Regions from separate parts of the Oceanobacillus sp. FSL K6-0118 genome, predicted to be linked through region 1. Evidence: a T-box and tRNA genes for the amino acid it is inferred to sense, from the RefSeq annotation. Region 1 holds a T-box; the other holds one or more tRNA genes.
What was found. The T-box of region 1 lies ahead of proS (proline--tRNA ligase). A T-box ahead of a tRNA ligase gene usually reads a tRNA of that ligase, here a tRNA-Pro.

Region 1 (10,178 bases):
TTGCGGAGCAAGTATTTTCCTATCCAGGTCTTGGGCAAGCAGTTGTACAAGCTGGTCTTGGTGGAGATGTTCCTTTATTATTAGGTATTGTATTATTTAGTACGGTATTTGTATTTATCGGAAACTTACTTGCCGATATTCTTTACAAAGTAATTGACCCCCGTATAAGAAAGGGGGACCTTCATTGAATCGGATAAATATAAGAAGAAAAACAATGATAAAAATAGCCGTTTCGGTTCTTTTCCTTTTAGCCATTATCAGTTCCGGAATGTCGATAACGGATGAGGAACTTCTTATCCATATGGAAGGGAAAAATGAGGCACCATCCTGGAATCATATATTTGGTACGGATTGGTTAGGGCGTGACATGTTAGCAAGAACCTTAAAGGGCTTAACGTTAAGTATTGGAGTAGGTATAGTAGCCGCATTAACGAGTTCCATCCTTGCTTTATTTTTTAGTTTATTAGCTTCGTGGAATAGAATGTGGGATCGGTTTGTCACATGGTTAATAGATCTATTTTTAAGTGTCCCCCATATAGTCGTTTTAATATTAATTTCCTTCGCCGCGGGTGGGGGTTTTTATGGTGTGGTGATTGGTTTAGCACTCACTCATTGGCCTAGTATAACAAGGATCTTGCGTGCAGAAATCTTACAAATAAAAACAGCTGAATATGTTAACATTTCCATGAAATTAGGAAAAAGCAAATTATGGATTGCTAGAAATCATTTTTTTCCACATGTATTCCCGCAATTGTTTGTAGGTTTCTTGTTAATCTTTCCACATGCCATTCTCCATGAAGCTGCAATAACCTTTTTAGGCTTTGGATTATCACCTGAACAACCAGCAATAGGTATTATATTATCAGAGTCTATGCGTTATCTTTCGGTAGGTATGTGGTGGCTTGCCTTTTTTCCGGGACTAGCTCTATTAGTTATGGTAAGTCTATTTGATATGTTAGGGAAAAATGTGAAACGATTCATCGATCCCTTTGATGGGATGAAGTCTTAGTGCAAGGAGGGGAAATGGATGGAAAACCCGCAACCTCTATTATTAGAAGTGAAGAATTTTTCATTAGCGTTTCGAACCTTTAAAAAAGGGTTAGTAGAAACAGAAATGAAAGTGATTAGGAATCTTAACATGACGATAAATGAAGGAGAAATTGTTGCAGTCGTTGGAGCTAGTGGTTCAGGGAAAAGCTTATTAGCCAGTGCGATTCTTGGTATATTACCAAAGCATGCATTAACGGATGGAGAAATTTTTTATAAAGGCGACAAATTGAGAGAGGAATATAGGGGGAAGGAAATTTCGTATATTCCCCAATCCACTCAAGCTTTGAATCCTTTAATGAAAGTTGGGAAACAGGTTCAAGAGGTTATACAGAATCAAGATAAAAAACTTGTTCAACAAAAGGTTTTTACTCAAGTAGGTCTTTCAAGTGAGGTTTCTGATAAATATCCATTTGAATTATCTGGTGGGATGGCAAGAAGAATTTTAGCGGCTACGGCTATCGTTAGCCCGGCAAAATTGATTATTGCTGATGAGCCAACACCGGGACTTGATCCACAAACCCTAGACGAACTTACCTCTCTTCTTAAACAGCTATCCCAAAAAGGGAAAGGTATCATGTTCATTACCCACGATATTGATACGGCATTAAAATTGGCAAATAAGGTAGTTGTTTTCCGTGATGGTGAAACAGTTGAAATAGCCAAGGTTGAGGATTTCTGGGGAAAAGGGGAAATGCTGCAACATCCATTTACAAAGGAGTTGTGGAATGCACTGCCGAGAAATGATTTTTTTGTTAAGGAAAAAGAGATTATTCCAATAACGAACGAATCATCGAAACTTGAGGTGGAAGGAATCAGCTTTAAATATGGGGATGGAGATTATTTATTTAAGGACCTTCATCTAACCATTCACCCTGGTGAAATCGTTGGTTTGCATGGATATAGCGGGTCAGGAAAAACAACGATGGCCAAAATCATTGCCGGTTATATGAAGCCTGAAAGTGGAAGGGTACTGCTTGGCGGTAAGCAAATTAAAAGTAGGGGAATACATCCTGTTCAGTTTATTTGGCAACATCCGGAGAAGTCCATCAATCCAAGATGGAAAATGCAAAAAATATGGATGGAAAGTAATATGGATCGTAAAGTATTAGATGAACTTGGAATAAAAGAAGAGTGGTTATCCCGTTGGCCAAGTGAATTGTCAGGAGGAGAGCTACAACGATTTTGTATAGCAAGAGCATTTCAAGACGAGACTAAATTCATTATAGCCGATGAAATTACGACAATGCTTGATGCCATTACACAAGCGCATTTGTGGAAAATGTTACATCGTGTTGCGAAGGAGCGGAATATTGGTGTCCTTGCGATAAGTCATGATTCCTATTTATTGCAGCGTATAAGCGACCGTATGATAGACTTCCAGGATTTTCAAGGCGCCCAATTTCAAAAATGACTCAAACTTTTGAACCCAATAGGGCATTTTTTTAATATATTAGAAATAAGTAATCATACAGGGGGAGAATCATATGTATTTTCTAATCTCAACTTTGATTGGATACTTATTCGGTTGCCTAAATGGTTCACAGCTTGTTGCTAAACGAAAACAGATAGATATTAAAAAATTAGGGAGTAAGAATGCAGGCGCCTCTAACACTACGATGTTGTTAGGGTGGAAATATGGTATAGTCGTTGCTCTCGTAGATATTTTTAAAGCAACCTTGGCAATTTTATTAATGGTATCCTTCTTGGAATATAATGGAGTAATGAATGAATATCAGATTATACTACTATATAATACTGCCTTTTTTGTTATTTTAGGTCATAACTATCCAATAACAATGAATTTCAAAGGTGGAAAAGGTACAGCCTCTATTATAGGTGCATTTTTAGCAATCGATTTTAGAATTGCAATTATTGGGGTTATCATATTACTACTAGTAACATTTACAACGGATTATGCTGTATTCGGAATTCTGAGTATGTATGTAGTTTATTTTATAGAGACATACATGGTTTATGGTACTGATCCAGCAACAATTGTTTTAGTACTTATTCTAATGGGTATGATGAAACATTGGGAAAATCTAAGACGTTTTATGAATAAGGAAGAGATTAAACTTTCCAGTATATATCGGAAAACTTCTTAACAAATGGTTCTAGGCCTTATTCAAATTTCTTTTTGGAGGAAGCATATATGTTAGATTGGATGGTCTGGATTGTCATTATTGTGTTGTTCATATTGAGTTTTGCCGGAATCATTTATCCAATCATTCCGTCAGTCCTTGTCATTTGGGTTGGTTTTTTGCTTTATCAGTTTATCATCAACCCAGATGAACTCACGATTGTTTTCTGGATAATAATGGCTATCTTTACTCTGTTTTTATTTTTAGCAGATATATTAGCAAATAGTTATTTTGTGAAAAAATATGGTGGCAGTAAATGGGGAGAACGAGGTGCGGTAGTAGCGGTTATTGTTGGATCATTTATTATCCCACCTTTTGGTATTCTTATTGTTCCCTTTATTACCGTATTTGTCATAGAGTTATTACAACAGAGACCTCCTAACGACGCAATCAAGGCATCCATCGGTTCGTTGCTTGGCTTTTTAGGCGGGTCTATTGCCAAAGTATTGATTCAGTTGATTATGATCATTTGGTTTTTTATTGTTATTATATTTTGAGGATGACGTTTTTAGTAAATTCTTACACTTGATGTGGGTCCATCACAAAGGATATCGAGAAAGTGAAGAAAATCCTGTTTTATCAACTAAATTATATAGGATTTTCTTCACCAAAAAATAAACAGTTTTAAAATTCAGTTACCCGGTCTTTCAAGTGTGAATAGAAAGGCTATTTCTCCACCTGCCTATTTATAAAACTATATATACCCCAATATACTAAAGGGAAAATAGTTATGATGAGAAAGGCTGTTTGATTACTAATATACTTTGAAGAAATATATAGGAAGACCATTATTATTAAAAAAATTATATATACAGTTTTTCCAGATAATCTATTTTTCATAAAAACCACCGCTCTTCAAATTAAATACCTGCAAATATTTTTTTACTGACTTTATTATTACATTAGATTAAGTAACGAGTAAAGATCTAAAATAATAAAGGAATCGATCATACTACTTTTAATCCCCTCCATCTTGACTTTCTATTTTCATCCATATATATTAAAAGATATTGAATATAATTAAAACGTTTGAAGAGGATTAGTATAATTTTAATGTCTTTTAAGAGAGGAAATGGGTGGTGCGAATTTCTAAAGACATGAATTAGAACCTACCTTTTTAGTTCGCTGTCGGAAAGCTTTTGGCTGTAAGATAGCGCGGTTCATAACCGTTACGAAGGAAAAGTGTGCAAGTGGGAATCCCTCTTGCAAACAAGGGTGGTAACGCCAAACCTCGGTCCCTTTACTGGATGGGGGTTTTTTTGTGCAGAAATACGAAAAGCGGAAACGCGAGCTAGTCGATGGGCGTTGAAGCTAAACAAGAATATATTAAAGAGGTGTTTACTTTGGGAAAGAAAAATAAACAGTTTGTCGAAAAGATCACAGCAATGGAAGACGATTTTGCACAATGGTATACAGATGTTGTGAAACAAGCAGAATTAGTTGACTATGGTTTGGTTCGTGGAACGATGATTATGAAACCTTATGGATATGCCATTTGGGAAAATATTAAGGATCAATTAGATAAGAGGATTAAGGAAACAGGCCATTCTAATGTGTCTTTTCCGGTGTTTATTCCAGAAAGTCTACTTCAAAAGGAAAAAGACCATGTGGAAGGATTTGCTCCTGAAGTTGCTTGGATTACACATGGTGGAGAGGAAAAACTTCAAGAACGTTTAGCATTCCGCCCTACTTCTGAAGTTCTATTTTGTGACTACTATTCCAAAAATATTCATTCCTATCGTGACCTACCAATGTTATACAATCAATGGGCGAATGTTGTACGATGGGAAAAAACAACAAGACCGTTTCTACGTTCTTCAGAGTTCCAGTGGCAAGAAGGGCATACTGCTCATGCAACTGATGAAGATGCTTCACAAGAAACAAATCGTATGTTAGAAGTATATGCAGACTTAGTGGAAGAATATCTAGCTATTCCTGTACTAAAAGGTAGAAAAACAGATAAGGAAAAATTCGCTGGTGCTAATTATACACTAACCATCGAAAGTTTAATGCATGATGGAAAAGCTCTACAATCTGCAACTTCCCACCATTTCGGTTCTGGCTTTGCAGAAGCTTTTGATATTACGTACTTAGATGAAAATGGAGAAAGCCAATATGTTCATCAAACATCTTGGGGACTTTCTACACGAATTATGGGTGCGTTGATTATGGTGCATGGTGATAATCGTGGATTAGTTGTACCTCCAAAAATTGCACCTACACAAGCGATGATTGTTCCTATCGCTCAACATAAAGAAGGTGTACTAGATAAAGCTTATGCGCTACGTGATCAATTAAAAGATTTAGTCCGTGTCGATATTGATGCAAGTGATAAAATGCCAGGATGGAAATTCAATGAATATGAAATGAAAGGAATTCCTGTACGTATTGAGATGGGACCGAAAGATATTGAGAAAGGACAAGTTGTTCTTGTTCGTCGAGATACGGGAGAAAAAGAATTCGTGGCACTTACAGAATTAGAAGAACGCTTGCCTCAATTACTAGAAGAAATTCAAACCAACCTATATAATAAAGCACTTGAACATCGTAATGAGATGACAACAACTGCTACGAATATGGATGAATTTAAACAAACACTTGATCAAAAGGGCGGCTTCATCAAAGCAATGTGGTGTGGAGACCTTGCATGCGAAGAAAAGATAAAAGAAGAAACAACAGCAACTTCACGTTGTATTCCATTTGAGCAAGAAAAAGTAGCAGATACATGCGTTTGCTGTGGTAAAGAAGCAAAAGAAATGGTTTATTGGGCAAAAGCTTATTAATTAGGAGAAAAGGCGTCGATGATTCGGCGTCTTTTTTTATATCTAGTTTTAAAAGAAAAAAACCCTTGCGCATGTTGTTCAATCATGGTATAACTGAATTAGTTAATAAATATACAATAATATTCATAAATATACACACGTTATACAAAGTATAGGAGTGATAAACACCATGAAAGAACATTTGTCTAATCATTTAGAACAAATTAAAAGTCAACTTTGGGAAATGAATAAGAACTTATATGAAAATCCTGAATTAGGCGATCAAGAATTTGAATCTATGAAACTACATACGAATTTTTTAAAAGAGCATCAATTTGAAATAGAAATAGGAACCGTTAATCGACCAACTGCATTTAAGGCTACCTATAAAAGTGGTAAGCCAGGTCCAACGATTGCTTATTTAGCGGAGTATGATGCATTACCTGAAGTTGGACATGCTTGTGGGCATAACTTAATCGGGACAATGAGCGTTGGTGCTGGAATTGCCTTGAGTAAAGTATTACATGAAATTGGTGGGAATGTTGTTGTATTAGGAACTCCTGCAGAAGAAACGAACGGTGCAAAAGTTCCTATGAGTCAACAAGGAGTTTTTGATGATACGGATGTAGCAATGATCCTCCATCCAAGTGACCAATCTTACATGAGTGGAAAGTCTTTAGCAATGGACGCGATTCAGTATGCGTTCACTGGAAAATCAGCACATGCAGCTGCATCCCCAGAAGAAGGTATTAATGCTTTAGATAGCGTCATACAATTATTTAATGGAATTAATGCATTAAGGCAACATGTCCAATCAGATGTACGTATTCATGGTGTGATATCTGAAGGAGGAAAAGCTGCTAATGTTGTTCCAGATTATGCAGTTGCCCAATTTTATATCAGAGCGAATAATCGTAAATACTTAAATGAAGTTGTAGAAAAAGTAAAACATATTGCTGAAGGTGCTGCATTAATGACAGGTGCCACTTTAGAAATCTCAAATTATGAATTAAGTTACGATAATATGGTAACGAATCATACACTTTCAGAAGCCTTTAATCAAAACTTGAAGCAAACTAGCACATTACCACTAAATAAAGATAAATCTGGTTTAGGATCGATTGATATGGGAAATGTTAGTCAAGTTGTACCGGCGATTCACCCATATATTGGAATGAACAAACCGGGATTAGTACATCATACGAAAGAGTTTGCTGATCAAACCATAACTGAAGATGGATATACAACATTAGTAAGTGGCGCATTAGCTCTAGCGCAAACTGGGTATGATGTCATTTCTAGTGAAGAACTTTTACAAGCTATAAAGGAAGAGTTCAAAAACAACAGTCTATAAAAGGATGTTTAATAAGTCCGGTGAAAATGACACTTTAATGTTTCTAGTTGGCAATAGTGCTAGTGTCGGCGTTGCGATAGGACGTTGTGAATTTAGCCGATCTCGGTTCTTTTTGAACAGACATGATAAAGAAAAGGGGAGAATCAAATGAAATCTACATTTTTTAAAATTTTAGTTATGGCATTCATCATTGGAGTGCTGGCAGCATGTGGAGCAGGTGATCCGGAAGCTGAGAAAACTCCTGATAATAATACAGGAGATACAGCAACGGATAGCCAAGAAGGTGAAAAGGCTGAAAAAGCAGATGGAAAAGTATTAAAAATGGCTACTTCCGCTGACTTTCCTCCGTTTGAATCTTATGATAAAGAAGGAAACTTTGTTGGTTTTGATATTGAGGTAGCTCAAGCTATCGCGGATGAATTAGGGTATGAGTTGGAAATTCAAGATATGAGTTTTGATGGGTTGATTGGGGCATTGCAATCTGGTCGTGTGGATATGGTAATGTCTGGTATGAGTGCTACCGAAGAACGTAAACAAAACGTGGATTTCTCTGAACCGTATCATCGATCAGGTGAAATGTTTATAATGAAGAAAGATGCTGATATCAATAGCTTAGAAGACCTTAAGGGGCTTACTGTTGGGGTTCAATTGGGTACCATTCAAGAAGAAGGTGCGGATGAACTAAGTAGTAAGTATGGCTTTGAGGTGAAGAAAGTAGATAAAGCTGCATTATTAATTCAAGAGTTAAATTCAAACCGTATTGATGTTGGTTATTTGGATAAAACAGTTGCAGAAGGTTTTATCGCGGAACAGGGACTAGAAGGTTTTGATGATCCGACAACAAGTTCACCAGGAATGGGCATTGCATTTCCTAAAGGAAGTGAACTTACAGAGGAAATTAACGGTGCATTAGAAAAACTGATTGAAAATGGTACGATTGCTGAATTAGAAAAGAAATGGGATCTAACTAACGCAGAATAAACAGCAAAGAAAGCGAGGTGTTAGGGCATGAATTTGGATTTTAGCCAAATCGTGCCTTATACTCCTTTTATGTTAAAAGGAATATGGGCTACTTTAGAATTCGTTATTTTTTCCATTATAATTGGTTTAGTATTAGGGACACTTCTTGCGCTTTGTAAGATTACAAAGGTTTCCTTCTTAAAATGGATAGCAAATGCATATACATCCATATTTCGTGGAACTCCCCTAATTCTACAATTAATGATTATCTATTATGCAATTCCACAATTAACAGGCTATGATATTCCGATATTTTTATCAGCTGTTTTAACATTTGGATTAAATTCAGCGGCATATGTATCTGAAATTATTCGTGCGGGAATTATGGCTGTTGATAAAGGTCAAATGGAAGCTGCAGAGGCATTGGGAGTGCCATATAGACCGATGATGTTAAATATTATTTTGCCACAAGCCATTAAAAATATCTTGCCGGCCTTATTAAATGAATTCATCACATTAACAAAGGAATCTGCTATTGTATCTACTATAGGTTATTTAGATTTAATGCGTCGTGCCCAAATTGTCGGTGCAGATATTTATCGTAATTTTGAACCGTTATTGTTGGCAGGGGCCATTTATTGGATTATGGTATTTATATTAACGAAAATTGGCCAAGCTATCGAACGGAGGTTAAGACAAGGTGATTAAGGCTAAAGAAATAAGCAAGGTATTTGGAAATAATACAGTATTGAAGAATATTTCTACTACGATTAATACGGGAGAAGTAGTGGCAGTTATAGGACCATCAGGATCTGGTAAATCTACTTTTTTAAGATGTCTGAATTTATTAGAAGAACCAACATCAGGGGAAATTTATTTAAATGATAAAAAAATTACGGATAAAAAGGTAGATAAATTAGTCGTTAGAAAAAATATTGGAATGGTATTTCAGCATTTCCACTTATTCCCGCATATGACCGTATTAGATAACGTTACGTATGCTCCACAAAAGGTAAAAGGTCTTTCCAAATCGGAAGCACAAAAAATTGCAAAAGAGTTACTGGCGAAAGTCGGATTAACAGACAAAGAAAATGCCTATCCGAATAGACTTTCTGGGGGACAAAAACAACGTGTAGCCATTGCGCGTGCACTTGCCATGGAACCAGAAATTATGTTGTTTGATGAGCCAACTTCTGCACTTGATCCGGAAATGGTTAAAGAAGTATTAGATGTTATGAAGGATTTAGCAGGTACAGGAATGACGATGGTCATTGTGACGCATGAAATGAATTTTGCTAAAGAGGTTGCGGATAGAGTACTGTTTTTAGATGATGGGGTTCTACTGGAAGAGGGAGACCCAAAAGAATTCTTTAAGCAACCAAAAACAGAACGGGCGAGGGACTTTTTGGATAAGGTTCTGTAATAAATAAAATTTTTGGAGATGTGTATTAAAGGTTAGGATATTCGCCTTTAATATACATCTTTTTTATTTAGTAGGTTCAATGTGATCATTTGATATTCGTGGAAGTGAATTAGTTACTCATTTGGATTATGAGTGCCCGAACAGGAATTCTTTTCAGTATACGGTAACTCATTCGACTTATGAGTGCCCGAACGAGGAATTCCTTTCAGTATACGGTAACTCATTCGACTTATGAGTGCCCGAACGAGGAATTCTTTTCAGTATTTGGTAACTCATTCGGCTTATGAGTGCCCGAACGAGGAATTCCTTTCAGTATACGGTAACTCATTCGACTTATGAGTGCCCGAACGAGGAATTCCTTTCAGTATACAGTAACTCATTCAGCTTATGAGTGCCGGAACACGGCTTCCTTTTTCGCATTCCGTAACCTATGTTGTAGAATTCGTTACCCCATAAATTCCCCAAGCACCTCGCAAATGCAAGTTTTC
Region 2 (10,178 bases), 290 kb from region 1:
TTAGACAAAATTATTGAAAACAAAACCTTACACCTAATTATACGTGTAAGATTTTTAGAATCAAAAGCGGAAACTCCCTTACAGCACGTGTTCAAAAGGAAGGATAAAAAAGACCAAGTCGGCAGGTTCTCCTTATCGTGACATGAGGTAAGGGAGGTCTCACTAAAGCTGGACGTGACTTTTCTTAAAAAAATATAATAAGATAAATTAAAGCTTAATTATGATATGTTTCGTACCCCTGTTAATCTTGATAATTCATCATAAAGGTTTATTTTATCGATTCTTTTGTTCCTTTCAACTTTAATTTGAACATTTCTCATTTTTTTCTCGATATTAGTAATTTCAATAGAAAGAATTTTTACATCAAATTGCTCAAATAAATTTACTAATAAACTCAGATTCGTATTATGGTCAATCGTAATATTTACGGAAGAAAAGGAACGCCTACTTTGAAATAACTTTTCAAAGTTGTTCAGGAATACTAAGCTAATTAATATAATTAATGTAGCTAATATAGCCGCACCATACATACCTAATCCAACAACTAATCCTAAACCTGCCACTGTCCAAATAGACGCTGCCGTAGTTAAACCTCTTATTGTTCCACCGTAAACGATAATCGTACCTGCCCCTAAAAATCCGATACCACTAATTACATATGAAGGTATTCGTGCAGGATCGAAACGTATATTACCATAAGTATCAATTAATGATGAAAAACCATAGAGCGACATTAACATCATTAAACAAGAACCAACACCTACTAAAATATGTGTACGGAAGCCAGCAGAATGATTATTCATTTCTCTTTCAAAGCCAATAAGTCCTGATAGAAGAAGTGCAATTAGTAAGCGAATTGCTATAACATAAAAGTCCTCTCCTAATATTTGATTTACGTAAACTATAGGAAATCCCCCCTATCTAAAAGATATAATAACAAAACAACTCTAAAGATAGAGTGGTATTAAAATTTATGTGTCAATCCTTAATTTTATGCTGTCTTATTATAATTAGGTTCCCTGTCATCGACTTAGTATAAAGAAGACTTCCATCAGAGGGGGTTTTCCTTCATCCCCACTGATGGTTAGTCGCACTTATCGGACCTTTACGGGCAGTTGATCTCCCACCTACCCTCTTTGTTTCCAGAAATTTGAGGAGGAAGGCTTGGAATAAATTCTTTTCCTGTTACCAGAGCGTTAATAAAATACTAAATATTTTTTAATACTGTGGTAAAACCCTTTTATGCAACAAGTATACTTTTTTGTTTTTATGCTTCTTATCCTTACGAAAAGCTTCTTTCAAATCGATTTTTTATAGAACAAAAAACACCTAGGTTGATTGTCCTAGATGTTTTTTCATTTGCCTGGCGGCGCCCTACTCTCGCAGGGGGAACCCCCAACTACCATCGGCGCTGGAGAGCTTAACTTCTGTGTTCGGTATGGGAACAGGTGTGACCTCTCCGCCATCGCTACCAGACAATTGATATTCAATTAGGATTTGTATCCTGAAAACTAAATAAGAGTAAATCAAGACATGAAAAGAAGTTAGTTAAGTCCTCGATCGATTAGTATTTGTCAGCTCCACGTGTCGCCACGCTTCCACCTCAAACCTATTAACCTCATCGTCTCTGAGGGATCTTACTCATTTAAAATGATGGGAAGTCTCATCTTGAGGGGGGCTTCATGCTTAGATGCTTTCAGCACTTATCCTTTCCATACGTAGCTACCCAGCTATGCTCCTGGCGGAACAACTGGTACACCAGCGGTATGTCCATCCCGGTCCTCTCGTACTAAGGACAGCTCCTCTCAAACTTCCAACGCCCACGACGGATAGGGACCGAACTGTCTCACGACGTTCTGAACCCAGCTCGCGTACCGCTTTAATGGGCGAACAGCCCAACCCTTGGGACCGACTACAGCCCCAGGATGCGATGAGCCGACATCGAGGTGCCAAACCTCCCCGTCGATGTGAACTCTTGGGGGAGATAAGCCTGTTATCCCCGGGGTAGCTTTTATCCGTTGAGCGATGGCCCTTCCATGCGGAACCACCGGATCACTAAGCCCGACTTTCGTCCCTGCTCGACTTGTAGGTCTCGCAGTCAAGCTCCCTTCTGCCTTTACACTCTGCGAATGATTTCCAACCATTCTGAGGGAACCTTTGGGCGCCTCCGTTACCTTTTGGGAGGCGACCGCCCCAGTCAAACTGCCCGCCTGACACTGTCTCCGAACCGGATCACGGTCCTGGGTTAGAAGGTCCATACAGCCAGGGTGGTATCCCACGGATGCCTCCACGTAAGCTGGCGCTCACGTTTCTAAGGCTCCCACCTATCCTGTACAAGCTGCACAGACATTCAATATCAGGCTACAGTAAAGCTCCACGGGGTCTTTCCGTCCTGTCGCGGGTAATGCGCATCTTCACGCATCGTATAATTTCACCGGGTCTCTCGTTGAGACAGTGCCCAAGTCGTTGCACCTTTCGTGCGGGTCGGAACTTACCCGACAAGGAATTTCGCTACCTTAGGACCGTTATAGTTACGGCCGCCGTTTACTGGGGCTTCGGTTCTAAGCTTCGGGCGAAAGCCCTAACTCTTCCCCTTAACCTTCCAGCACCGGGCAGGTGTCAGCCCCTATACTTCGCCTTTCGGCTTCGCAGAGACCTGTGTTTTTGCTAAACAGTCGCTTGGGCCTATTCACTGCGGCTCTACTCCGTAGAGCACCCCTTCTCCCTAAGTTACGGGGTCATTTTGCCGAGTTCCTTAACGAGAGTTCTCCCGCTCACCTTAGGATTCTCTCCTCGCCTACCTGTGTCGGTTTGCGGTACGGGCACCTGTGACCTTGCTAGAGGCTTTTCTCGGCAGTGTGAAATCAGGAACTTCGGCCAGAAGGCCTCCCCATCACAGCTTGAAATGGCCAGGCGGATTTGCCTACCTGACTTTCTCACTGCTTGGGCGCACACATCCATCCGTGCGCATTCCTTATCCTACTGCGTCCCCCCATCGCTCAAACGGTCATGAGGTGGTACAGGAATATCTGCCTGTTGTCCATCGCCTACGCCTTTCGGCCTCGGCTTAGGTCCCGACTAACCCTGAGAGGACGAGCCTTCCTCAGGAAACCTTAGGCATTCGGTGAAAGAGATTCTCACTCTTTTTTCGCTACTCATACCGGCATTCTCACTTCTAAGCGCTCCACCAGTCCTCACGGTCTGACTTCACAGCACTTAGAACGCTCTCCTACCATTGTTCGTAAGAACAATCCACAGCTTCGGTGATACGTTTAGCCCCGGTACATTTTCGGCGCAGAGTCACTCGACCAGTGAGCTATTACGCACTCTTTAAATGGTGGCTGCTTCTAAGCCAACATCCTGGTTGTCTAAGCAACTCCACATCCTTTTCCACTTAACGTATACTTTGGGACCTTAGCTGGTGGTCTGGGCTGTTTCCCTTTCGACTATGAACCTTATCACCCATAGTCTGACTCCCAAGTTTAAGTATCTGGCATTCGGAGTTTGACTGAATTCGGTAACCCGATGAGGGCCCCTAGTCCAATCAGTGCTCTACCTCCAGTACTCATCATCTTGAGGCTAGCCCTAAAGCTATTTCGGAGAGAACCAGCTATCTCCGTGTTCGATTGGCATTTCACCCCTACCCACACCTCATCCCCGCATTTTTCAACATACGTGGGTTCGGGCCTCCAGTCAGTGTTACCTGACCTTCACCCTGGACATGGGTAGATCACACGGTTTCGGGTCTACGACCGCATACTAAATCGCCCTATTCAGACTCGCTTTCGCTACGGCTCCGTGTCTTCCACTTAACCTTGCATACAATCGTAACTCGCCGGTCCATTCTACAAAAGGTACGCCGTTACGCATGAACGCGCTTCGACTACTTGTAGGCACACGGTTTCAGGTACTCTTTCACTCCCCTCCCGGGGTGCTTTTCACCTTTCCCTCACGGTACTGGTTCACTATCGGTCACTAGGGAGTATTTAGCCTTGGGAGATGGTCCTCCCGGATTCCGACGGAATTCCACGTGTTCCGCCGTACTCAGGATCCACTCCGGAGGAAATTCTTTTTCGATTACAGGGCTGTTACCCTCTTTGGCTAACCTTTCCAGGTTGATTCATCTAAAGAATTTCTTTGTAACTCCTTGTGGAGTGTCCTACAACCCCAGAGAGCAAGCTCTCTGGTTTGGGCTGTTTCCGTTTCGCTCGCCGCTACTTGGGAAATCGCATTTGCTTTCTCTTCCTCCAGGTACTGAGATGTTTCAGTTCCCTGGGTGTGCCTCTTATGCCCTATGTATTCAGACATAAGTCCTGTTCCATTACGAACAGTGGGTTTCCCCATTCGGAAATCCTCGGATCTAAGTTTACTTACAACTCCCCGAGGCATATCGGTGTTAGTCCCGTCCTTCATCGGCTCCTAGTGCCAAGGCATCCACCGTGCGCCCTTATTCACTTAACTAAGTTTACAATGAATAAGCGTTTTATCGCTTTAAAATTTGATGTCTTGTTTACTCTTATTTAGTTTTCAAGGTACAAAGTTTCAGAGAGATTTGCTCTCTCAAAACTGAACCAAACAACACAGTATGCTTCATCCAAACCTGGATGTTCCGTAATAATCCTTAGAAAGGAGGTGATCCAGCCGCACCTTCCGATACGGCTACCTTGTTACGACTTCACCCCAATCATTGGTCCCACCTTCGGCGGCTGGCTCCAAAAGGTTACCTCACCGACTTCGGGTGTTACCAACTCTCGTGGTGTGACGGGCGGTGTGTACAAGACCCGGGAACGTATTCACCGCGGCATGCTGATCCGCGATTACTAGCGATTCCGGCTTCATGTAGGCGAGTTGCAGCCTACAATCCGAACTGAGAATGGTTTTATGGGATTTGCTTGACCTTGCGGTTTCGCTGCCCTTTGTACCATCCATTGTAGCACGTGTGTAGCCCAGGTCATAAGGGGCATGATGATTTGACGTCATCCCCACCTTCCTCCGGTTTGTCACCGGCAGTCACCTTAGAGTGCCCAACTTAATGCTGGCAACTAAGATCAAGGGTTGCGCTCGTTGCGGGACTTAACCCAACATCTCACGACACGAGCTGACGACAACCATGCACCACCTGTCACTTTCGTCCCCGAAGGGAAATCCCTATCTCTAGGGAGGTCGAAAGGATGTCAAGACCTGGTAAGGTTCTTCGCGTTGCTTCGAATTAAACCACATGCTCCACCGCTTGTGCGGGTCCCCGTCAATTCTTTTGAGTTTCAGCCTTGCGGCCGTACTCCCCAGGCGGAGTGCTTAATGCGTTAACTTCAGCACTAAGGGGCGGAAACCCCCTAACACCTAGCACTCATCGTTTACGGCGTGGACTACCAGGGTATCTAATCCTGTTCGCTACCCACGCTTTCGCTCCTCAGCGTCAGTTACAGACCAGAGAGTCGCCTTCGCCACTGGTGTTCCTCCATATCTCTACGCATTTCACCGCTACACATGGAATTCCACTCTCCTCTTCTGCACTCAAGTCCTCCAGTTTCCAATGACCCTCCACGGTTAAGCCGTGGGCTTTCACATCAGACTTAAAAGACCGCCTGCGAGCGCTTTACGCCCAATAAATCCGGACAACGCTTGCCACCTACGTATTACCGCGGCTGCTGGCACGTAGTTAGCCGTGGCTTTCTGGTTAGGTACCGTCAAGGTCAGGTCAGTTACTACCTGACTTGTTCTTCCCTAACAACAGAGTTTTACGATCCGAAAACCTTCTTCACTCACGCGGCGTTGCTCCGTCAGACTTTCGTCCATTGCGGAAGATTCCCTACTGCTGCCTCCCGTAGGAGTCTGGGCCGTGTCTCAGTCCCAGTGTGGCCGATCACCCTCTCAGGTCGGCTACGCATCGTTGCCTTGGTGAGCCTTTACCTCACCAACTAGCTAATGCGCCGCGGGCCCATCTATAAGTGACAGCTTACGCCGCCTTTCAAACTTCTTATTATGCAATAAAAAGTATTATCCGGTATTAGCTCACGTTTCCGCGAGTTATCCCAGTCTTATAGGTAGGTTGCCCACGTGTTACTCACCCGTCCGCCGCTCGTTCCACTCTCTTCACCCCGAAGGGATCAGAAGAGCTTCCCGCGCTCGACTTGCATGTATTAGGCACGCCGCCAGCGTTCGTCCTGAGCCAAGATCAAACTCTCCAAAAAAGTTTGTTTAGAATTAACATAATTAATTCTATCTCTTAGCTTTTAGAAGTGTTACCTTCTATTTTAAATGAAAACGAGTTTCTTTTATCTTAACATACTGGTTGTTTTGTTCAGTTTTCAAAGAGCAAATTAAAAGTTGGTGGAGCCTAGCGGGATCGAACCGCTGACCTCCTGCGTGCAAAGCAGGCGCTCTCCCAGCTGAGCTAAGGCCCCGTTGAATAATGGTCGGGAAGACAGGATTCGAACCTGCGACCCCATGGTCCCAAACCATGTGCTCTACCAAGCTGAGCTACTTCCCGTTTTATATGGCGCGCCCGAGAGGAGTCGAACCCCTAACCTTTTGATCCGTAGTCAAACGCTCTATCCAATTGAGCTACGGGCGCATATGGTGCCGAGGACCGGAATCGAACCGGTACGGTAGTCACCTACCGCAGGATTTTAAGTCCTGTGCGTCTGCCAGTTCCGCCACCCCGGCAAATAGGGTCTGGAGCGGAAGACGGGATTCGAACCCGCGACCCCCACCTTGGCAAGGTGGTGTTCTACCACTGAACTACTTCCGCGTGTAATGATGTTTATGGTGCGGGTGAAGGGAGTCGAACCCCCACATCCGAAGATACTAGATCCTAAGTCTAGCGCGTCTGCCAATTCCGCCACACCCGCATAATGGTGAGCCATGAAGGATTCGAACCTTCGACCCTCTGATTAAAAGTCAGATGCTCTACCGACTGAGCTAATGGCTCTTAAAAGTGGTGCCGGCCAGAGGACTTGAACCCCCAACCTACTGATTACAAGTCAGTTGCTCTACCAATTGAGCTAGGCCGGCATGGTGGAGGATACAGGGCTCGAACCTGTGACCCCCTGCTTGTAAGGCAGGTGCTCTCCCAGCTGAGCTAATCCTCCTAATTAAGTCTGGCAACGTCCTACTCTCGCAGGGGAACCCCCAACTACCATCGGCGCTGGAGAGCTTAACTTCTGTGTTCGGTATGGGAACAGGTGTGACCTCTCCGCCATCGTCACCAGACATTTAATTAATTAAGACAAGATATATTATATCATTGCTTGTCGAAAAAGCAAGCCTTTTTTTAAAAACTAAATAAGAGTAAATCAAGACATCGAAAGAATTTAGTTAAGTCCTCGATCGATTAGTATTTGTCAGCTCCACGTGTCGCCACGCTTCCACCTCAAACCTATTAACCTCATCGTCTCTGAGGGATCTTACTCATTTAAAATGATGGGAAGTCTCATCTTGAGGGGGGCTTCATGCTTAGATGCTTTCAGCACTTATCCTTTCCATACGTAGCTACCCAGCTATGCTCCTGGCGGAACAACTGGTACACCAGCGGTATGTCCATCCCGGTCCTCTCGTACTAAGGACAGCTCCTCTCAAACTTCCAACGCCCACGACGGATAGGGACCGAACTGTCTCACGACGTTCTGAACCCAGCTCGCGTACCGCTTTAATGGGCGAACAGCCCAACCCTTGGGACCGACTACAGCCCCAGGATGCGATGAGCCGACATCGAGGTGCCAAACCTCCCCGTCGATGTGAACTCTTGGGGGAGATAAGCCTGTTATCCCCGGGGTAGCTTTTATCCGTTGAGCGATGGCCCTTCCATGCGGAACCACCGGATCACTAAGCCCGACTTTCGTCCCTGCTCGACTTGTAGGTCTCGCAGTCAAGCTCCCTTCTGCCTTTACACTCTGCGAATGATTTCCAACCATTCTGAGGGAACCTTTGGGCGCCTCCGTTACCTTTTGGGAGGCGACCGCCCCAGTCAAACTGCCCGCCTGACACTGTCTCCGAACCGGATCACGGTCCTGGGTTAGAAGGTCCATACAGCCAGGGTGGTATCCCACGGATGCCTCCACGTAAGCTGGCGCTCACGTTTCTAAGGCTCCCACCTATCCTGTACAAGCTGCACAGACATTCAATATCAGGCTACAGTAAAGCTCCACGGGGTCTTTCCGTCCTGTCGCGGGTAATGCGCATCTTCACGCATCGTATAATTTCACCGGGTCTCTCGTTGAGACAGTGCCCAAGTCGTTGCACCTTTCGTGCGGGTCGGAACTTACCCGACAAGGAATTTCGCTACCTTAGGACCGTTATAGTTACGGCCGCCGTTTACTGGGGCTTCGGTTCTAAGCTTCGGGCGAAAGCCCTAACTCTTCCCCTTAACCTTCCAGCACCGGGCAGGTGTCAGCCCCTATACTTCGCCTTTCGGCTTCGCAGAGACCTGTGTTTTTGCTAAACAGTCGCTTGGGCCTATTCACTGCGGCTCTACTCCGTAGAGCACCCCTTCTCCCTAAGTTACGGGGTCATTTTGCCGAGTTCCTTAACGAGAGTTCTCCCGCTCACCTTAGGATTCTCTCCTCGCCTACCTGTGTCGGTTTGCGGTACGGGCACCTGTGACCTTGCTAGAGGCTTTTCTCGGCAGTGTGAAATCAGGAACTTCGGCCAGAAGGCCTCCCCATCACAGCTTGAAATGGCCAGGCGGATTTGCCTACCTGACTTTCTCACTGCTTGGGCGCACACATCCATCCGTGCGCATTCCTTATCCTACTGCGTCCCCCCATCGCTCAAACGGTCATGAGGTGGTACAGGAATATCTGCCTGTTGTCCATCGCCTACGCCTTTCGGCCTCGGCTTAGGTCCCGACTAACCCTGAGAGGACGAGCCTTCCTCAGGAAACCTTAGGCATTCGGTGAAAGAGATTCTCACTCTTTTTTCGCTACTCATACCGGCATTCTCACTTCTAAGCGCTCCACCAGTCCTCACGGTCTGACTTCACAGCACTTAGAACGCTCTCCTACCATTGTTCGTAAGAACAATCCACAGCTTCGGTGATACGTTTAGCCCCGGTACATTTTCGGCGCAGAGTCACTCGACCAGTGAGCTATTACGCACTCTTTAAATGGTGGCTGCTTCTAAGCCAACATCCTGGTTGTCTAAGCAACTCCACATCCTTTTCCACTTAACGTATACTTTGGGACCTTAGCTGGTGGTCTGGGCTGTTTCCCTTTCGACTATGAACCTTATCACCCATAGTCTGACTCCCAAGTTTAAGTATCTGGCATTCGGAGTTTGACTGAATTCGGTAACCCGATGAGGGCCCCTAGTCCAATCAGTGCTCTACCTCCAGTACTCATCATCTTGAGGCTAGCCCTAAAGCTATTTCGGAGAGAACCAGCTATCTCCGTGTTCGATTGGCATTTCACCCCTACCCACACCTCATCCCCGCATTTTTCAACATACGTGGGTTCGGGCCTCCAGTCAGTGTTACCTGACCTTCACCCTGGACATGGGTAGATCACACGGTTTCGGGTCTACGACCGCATACTAAATCGCCCTATTCAGACTCGCTTTCGCTACGGCTCCGTGTCTTCCACTTAACCTTGCATACAATCGTAACTCGCCGGTCCATTCTACAAAAGGTACGCCGTTACGCATGAACGCGCTTCGACTACTTGTAGGCACACGGTTTCAGGTACTCTTTCACTCCCCTCCCGGGGTGCTTTTCACCTTTCCCTCACGGTACTGGTTCACTATCGGTCACTAGGGAGTATTTAGCCTTGGGAGATGGTCCTCCCGGATTCCGACGGAATTCCACGTGTTCCGCCGTACTCAGGATCCACTCCGGAGGAAATTCTTTTTCGATTACAGGGCTGTTACCCTCTTTGGCTAACCTTTCCAGGTTGATTCATCTAAAGAATTTCTTTGTAACTCCTTGTGGAGTGTCCTACAACCCCAGAGAGCAAGCTCTCTGGTTTGGGCTGTTTCCGTTTCGCTCGCCGCTACTTGGGAAATCGCATTTGCTTTCTCTTCCTCCAGGTACTGAGATGTTTCAGTTCCCTGGGTGTGCCTCTTATGCCCTATGTATTCAGACATAAGTCCTGTTCCATTACGAACAGTGGGTTTCCCCATTCGGAAATCCTCGGATCTATGTTTACTTACAACTCCCCGAGGCATATCGGTGTTAGTCCCGTCCT

Region 2: it has a tRNA-Pro gene. The T-box ahead of proS (proline--tRNA ligase) is inferred to sense a tRNA for this amino acid. The anticodon was not compared.

Annotation. Positions count from the first base shown of each region.
Region 1 covers NZ_JBBOVR010000001.1:601,082-611,259, forward strand. Annotated here, with positions in the region: gene MHI02_RS03100 (ABC transporter permease) at 1-188, shown strand, start outside; gene MHI02_RS03105 (ABC transporter permease) at 194-1,009, shown strand; gene MHI02_RS03110 (ABC transporter ATP-binding protein) at 1,028-2,461, shown strand; gene MHI02_RS03115 (glycerol-3-phosphate acyltransferase) at 2,535-3,155, shown strand; gene MHI02_RS03120 (DUF456 family protein) at 3,203-3,688, shown strand; T-box leader at 4,211-4,434, shown strand; gene proS (proline--tRNA ligase) at 4,535-5,974, shown strand; gene MHI02_RS03130 (amidohydrolase) at 6,144-7,307, shown strand; gene MHI02_RS03135 (basic amino acid ABC transporter substrate-binding protein) at 7,455-8,288, shown strand; gene MHI02_RS03140 (amino acid ABC transporter permease) at 8,316-8,975, shown strand; gene MHI02_RS03145 (amino acid ABC transporter ATP-binding protein) at 8,968-9,690, shown strand.
Region 2 covers NZ_JBBOVR010000001.1:307,785-317,962, reverse strand. Annotated here, with positions in the region: gene MHI02_RS01560 (MgtC/SapB family protein) at 219-803, opposite strand; rRNA gene rrf (5S ribosomal RNA) at 1,362-1,476, opposite strand; rRNA gene MHI02_RS01550 (23S ribosomal RNA) at 1,545-4,461, opposite strand; rRNA gene MHI02_RS01545 (16S ribosomal RNA) at 4,626-6,191, opposite strand; tRNA gene MHI02_RS01540 (tRNA-Ala) at 6,329-6,404, opposite strand; tRNA gene MHI02_RS01535 (tRNA-Pro) at 6,414-6,490, opposite strand; tRNA gene MHI02_RS01530 (tRNA-Arg) at 6,498-6,574, opposite strand; tRNA gene MHI02_RS01525 (tRNA-Leu) at 6,578-6,666, opposite strand; tRNA gene MHI02_RS01520 (tRNA-Gly) at 6,677-6,751, opposite strand; tRNA gene MHI02_RS01515 (tRNA-Leu) at 6,767-6,851, opposite strand; tRNA gene MHI02_RS01510 (tRNA-Lys) at 6,856-6,931, opposite strand; tRNA gene MHI02_RS01505 (tRNA-Thr) at 6,939-7,014, opposite strand; tRNA gene MHI02_RS01500 (tRNA-Val) at 7,016-7,091, opposite strand; rRNA gene rrf (5S ribosomal RNA) at 7,099-7,212, opposite strand; rRNA gene MHI02_RS01490 (23S ribosomal RNA) at 7,314-10,178, opposite strand, start outside.